DNA from 2 places in the Arthrobacter sp. NPDC057259 genome. Region 2 is predicted to be linked to the other one. Evidence: riboswitches for the same ligand, from Rfam matches in the RefSeq annotation. Region 2 holds a riboswitch; the other holds the start of a gene.

Region 1 (2,441 bases), on a different contig from region 2:
GCTTCAAGGCCCTTGACCTCAAAATCGAGACGAAGCCGGACCTGACGCCGGTCACCGACGCCGACAAGGCCGCCGAGGAGGCCATCCGCGGCCAGCTCTCCCGCTCCCGCCCCCGCGACGCCGTCCTGGGCGAGGAATTCGGCAGCTCGGGCCACGGCTCCCGCCGCTGGATCATCGACCCGATCGACGGCACCAAGAACTTCGTGCGCGGCGTCCCCGTCTGGGCCACCCTCATCGCCCTGGTAGACGAGGGCGAGCCGGTGGTCGGCGTCGTTAGTGCCCCTGCCCTCGGCAAGCGCTGGTGGGCCGCCAAGGGCGCCGGCGCCTACACGGGCCGTTCGCTGGCCGCCGCAACCCGGCTGCGGGTCTCCAACGTCTCAGACCTCTCCGACGCCTCCCTCTCCTACTCCAGCCTGGGCGGCTGGAAGCAGCGCGGCAACCTCGACGAATTCCTGGGCCTGACCGAGGAAGTCTGGCGCACCCGCGCCTACGGCGACTTCTGGTCCTACTGCCTGGTGGCCGAGGGCGCCGTCGACATCGCCTGCGAGCCGGAACTGAACCTTTACGACATGGCCGCCCTGGTCCCGATCGTCACCGAGGCCGGCGGCCGGTTCACCTCCCTCGAGGGTGAGGACGGCCCGTTCGGCGGCAACGCCCTGGCCACGAACTCGATCCTGCACTCCGAGGTTCTTAAGCGGCTCAATCCGAACCTCGACGACCTGCTCTAAAACCGCGCCTTCCCTAAGGGCCGGTTCCGCGTAACACAGCGCTTCACATTGCCGCGCCCCTTTCCGGGGCGCGGCAATGTGTCCTAGGCTCGAACCAGGTCACGAGTGCCAGCGCTAAACCCCGGTTTGCTGGCCGGCAACCCTCCTTTCGCGGCGGGGTGCCCCGGGTGACGACCTGGCCGGTCCGGAGCGGACCCGGCAAGCGCGGATCCCCTGCACGCGGGGTCCTTTCTCGAGCGAGGTCCCATGTCGACTGCCATTTTTTCGTCCCCAGCATCCATCTCCACGGCTGTATCCGCCGCGCGCGCCCCGCTGGCCGCCGTGACCGGCGCCGAGATCCAGGCGCCGCTGATCCAGGGCGGCCAGGTCCGCTACGCCAATCTGGACTACGGCGCCTCGGCCCCTGCCCTGTCTGTGGTCTCCGCGTACCTCAACGAGATCCTGCCCTACTACGCCAGCGTCCACCGCGGCGCCGGCTACGCCTCCCAGCTGAGCACCTCGGTCTACGAGAACGCGCGGACCATTGTGCGGGACTTCGTCGGCGGCCGGGCCGACGACGCGGTCATCTTCACCCGGAACACCACCGATTCGCTGAACCTCCTGGCCGGGTGCCTGCCCACCGCCGGCGGCCGGCACCTGGGCGAGGTCCTGTACCTGGACATCGAACACCACGCGAACCTGCTGCCGTGGCAGGGGGTTCCGCACCGCAGCGTCGTCGCCGCGCCTACCCTCGCCGGGACGCTGGCGCGGCTCCGGGCCGAGCTGGCAACCGGCGGCATCAGCCTCCTCGCGGTCACGGGCGCGTCGAATGTCACCGGCGAGATCCTGCCCGTCCGCGAGCTCGCGGCGCTGGCGCACGAGCACGGGGCCCGGATCGTCGTCGACGCCGCGCAGCTGGCCCCGCACCGCCGCATCGACGTCGCGGCCGACGGCATCGACTACGTCGCCTTCTCGGGGCACAAGCTCTACGCACCCTTCGGCGCGGGTGTCCTGGTCGGGCGGCCGGACTGGCTCGACGCCGGGACGCCGCACCTGGCCGGCGGCGGCGCCGTCCGCGACGCCCGGCTGGACGCCGTCAGCTGGACCACCGGACCTGCCCGGCACGAGGGCGGCTCCCCCAACGTCCTCGGCGCGGCCGCCCTGGCCCGCGCCACCCAGGCGGTCGCGGCCCTGGACGAAGCATCCTGGCACGGCCACGAGGATGCCATCCGGTCCTTCCTGGCCGACGGCCTGCGGGAGATCGACGGCGTGAGCGTGCACCACATCTTCGAGGAGACCGACCACGGGGAGGGCCACGGCACCATCGGCGTCGTGAACTTCTCGGTCGCGGGGTACGACGCCGGTCTCGTCGCCGCGTACCTGTCCGCAGAGCACGGGATCGGTGTGCGGGACGGCAGGTTCTGCGCGCATCCGCTGCTCAAGCGGCTGGGCCTGCCCGCCGGGTCGCTGCGGGCCAGCTTCGGCCTGGGCTCCCGGCTCGAGGACGCCGAGCGGCTGCTGGCCGCGCTGCGGACGCTGCGGCGGGACGGCCTGGGCTGGGACTACCTGGTGGATGCCGGGCGCTGGGTACCGGCGAACGACACCCGCAGCTACCCGCACTGGGCGCCCAACACCCCCGGCACCGCCGGGGCGGCCCCCTGCACCCTCGACGGCCCCGAATAGCCGGTGTGCGGTAGATTCGACGGGTATCTTCCCGAGCTGCCGAAGGAGAGT
Region 2 (2,441 bases):
GGCCGTCAATGTGCTTTGTGCCGGAGTAGACCACCACGTCCGCGCCGAAGTCCGTGCAGCGCTGCAGCAGCGGGGTGGCGAAGACGTTGTCCACCACCACGGTGGCGCCGGCGGCGTGCGCCAGCCCGCTCACGGCGGCGATGTCCACGATCTCCTGCATCGGGTTCGACGGCGACTCGAAAAACACGGCCGTGGCCGGCGTCGAGAGCGCGTCACGCCACTGGTCGAGGTCCGGGCCGTCGACGAAGACGGTCTCCACGCCCCAGCGCGGCAGGATCTCGTTCAGGATCACGAAGCAGGACCCGAACAGGGACCGGGCGGCGACCACCCGGTCACCGGCCCCAAGCAGCGCGCCGAGAGCGGTGAACACCGCGGACATGCCCGACGCCGTCGCGAAGCACGCCTCGGTGCCCTCGAGCAGGCGGAGCCGCTCCTGGAAGGTGGCCACCGAGGGGTTACCGTAGCGGGAGTAAACGAACCGCTCGTCCTCGCCGGTGAAGGCCCGCTCCGCGGCGGCGGCGGATTCGTAGACGAAGCCGGAGTTGAGGAAGATCGGCTCGGTGGTTTCCTGGAAGCCGGTCCGGTCCAGGCCGCCACGGACGGCCTGGGTGTCCGGGCTCCAGTCCGCGGCCTCGGGATTGAAACTCATGCGGTGCGGGTCCCGTCGGTCGGCAGGCCCACGTTTTTCCAGCCGTTGACGCGGCGGACGCCGGCCTCATCCGGCTGGCCCTCAAAGCCGTCCAGCACGTTGTAGACGGTGAACCCCGCCGCCGTCGCAGCCCCTGCCGCCGCGACGGAGCGGGCCCCGGACCGGCAGAGGAAGAGCAGCTCGGCGTCGGCCGGGACGCGCTGCCGGAGCTCGTCCAGGAAGTCCTCGTTCGGCACGCCGCCGGCCCGGGTCCACTCGATGAACACCGGCTCCGCGGCCGCCCCGCCGGTCGCCGGGATCCCGATCTGGGCCCACTCGGCCCGGGTGCGGACGTCCACCAGCACCGCGCCGGACTGCAGCCGTTCCCAGGCCGCCTGCGGGGTCAGGTCCCCGGCGTAGCTCATGCCCCCGCCTGCCCTTCGGATTCCAGACCGTCGAACTCCAGGGCGTCGACGGCGCGGGCCACCGCGGCGTCCGCCTCCGCGACGGCGGCCGGCAGCACCAGTGCCTGCGCCACGATCACCGATGTGCCATTGAAGGTTGCGGCCGGGCTGCCGTGCAGCACATACCCCTCGGCAAGGGCGGCCGAGATCCGCTCGCAGAAGCTGCGGTCGTCTGGGCCGGTCAGCAGCCGGTAGGCCAGCCGCTCCGCGGGCGCTGCGGCCTGCGCGGGAGGGTTGGCCGGGGTGCCGGCTCCGGGGGTGGGGACTGGGGGCGGGGTCGCGTCGGACACGACAAACTCCTTACGTTCACGCTTGCAGCTCGAATGGTCGATTGCCGAGTAGTCACCTGAGGCACCCCGCCGCAAAAGGAGGGTTGCCGACCGGCCAGTCAGGGCTTGGCACCGGTTCTCATTACTCTGCAAAAAACCTAACACCCCGGGGCCCGCGCCCGCGCGTCGGCCCCGTCATGTTCGGTCACGGGAGGCCGTCCGCCGTAGGCCGACCGAGTATCGCGCCCGTCGTGATCGAGTACAAAAAGCCGGTTCCGTCCGCGGTGGCCGAATGCTTTTCGGGTATTGCCTACTCGGGTTTTCCGATAGGGGCGTCACGTTTACTGAAGTGGCAGTCCAAGGTCTCAGCTGGGTCTCCACATACCGCATACGCCTTTTCAGCACCCGCTGCGCGGCCGCTTCCGGCCGTTTGCGCAGTGCCGCTGGCGCATGGGTTTTGACGTCTCCGCCGGGATACCGCGGACCGGTTCTTTGACAAGCAATCCTTCCCTCCAGAACCCGGCAGCCTCTGCCGGGCGGGTTGCAGATCCATCATTTTGTCCGGCGCAGCACTGGGGGCGGCCGGCACCTCGAAGAAGAACTGGAAAGATTCATGGTCTCGATTTACGTCTTGATAATCGTCTTGCTGATTGCGCTGCTGGTCGCAGCGGCGGTGGGGAAATCCTGGTTCCACCGCCGCCTGCGCCGTCCCGAACTTCTGCGCCGGATTTCCCTCGCCACCGGCGCGGTGCTGCTGCTGGCCAACGTCGCCGCCTTTGCCCTGGACGCCTCCGAGTTCTGGCAGACCGCTGACCTGACTGCCACCCTGGGCGGACTCACCGCCCTCGCCATCGCGCTGACCGCCCTGCGCACCGGTGGAAGCCCGGCCCGGCAGCCCCGCCGGGTGCTGGCCATCGGCGCCCACCCGGATGACCTGGAGCTGGCCTGCGGCGGAACGCTCGCCAAGTTCGTCGACTCCGGCCACGAGGTGCAGGGGCTGGTGATGAGCGACGGCAAGCGCGGCGGCAACGCCCTGGAGCGGTCGCTGGACGCACAGCGCGGCGCCACGTTCATGGGCCT

The links. A riboswitch is a leader RNA that binds a small molecule or an ion and turns the genes downstream of it on or off. The one in region 2 is predicted to bind S-adenosylmethionine.
Region 1: another riboswitch for S-adenosylmethionine. It lies ahead of ACFUCU_RS00180 (aminotransferase class V-fold PLP-dependent enzyme); the one in region 2 lies ahead of ACFUCU_RS06145 (DUF1737 domain-containing protein).

What each region holds. Positions count from the first base shown of each region.
Region 1 is NZ_JBHUYA010000001.1:41,618-44,058, reverse strand. Features, by position in the region: gene hisN (histidinol-phosphatase) at 1-728, shown strand, start outside; SAM riboswitch class IV at 826-939, shown strand; gene ACFUCU_RS00180 (aminotransferase class V-fold PLP-dependent enzyme) at 975-2,390, shown strand.
Region 2 is NZ_JBHUYA010000003.1:56,994-59,434, forward strand. Features, by position in the region: gene ACFUCU_RS06135 (O-succinylhomoserine sulfhydrylase) at 1-649, opposite strand, end outside; gene ACFUCU_RS06140 (rhodanese-like domain-containing protein) at 646-1,053, opposite strand; gene ACFUCU_RS06145 (DUF1737 domain-containing protein) at 1,050-1,292, opposite strand; SAM riboswitch class IV at 1,396-1,508, opposite strand; gene ACFUCU_RS06150 (PIG-L deacetylase family protein) at 1,975-2,441, shown strand, end outside.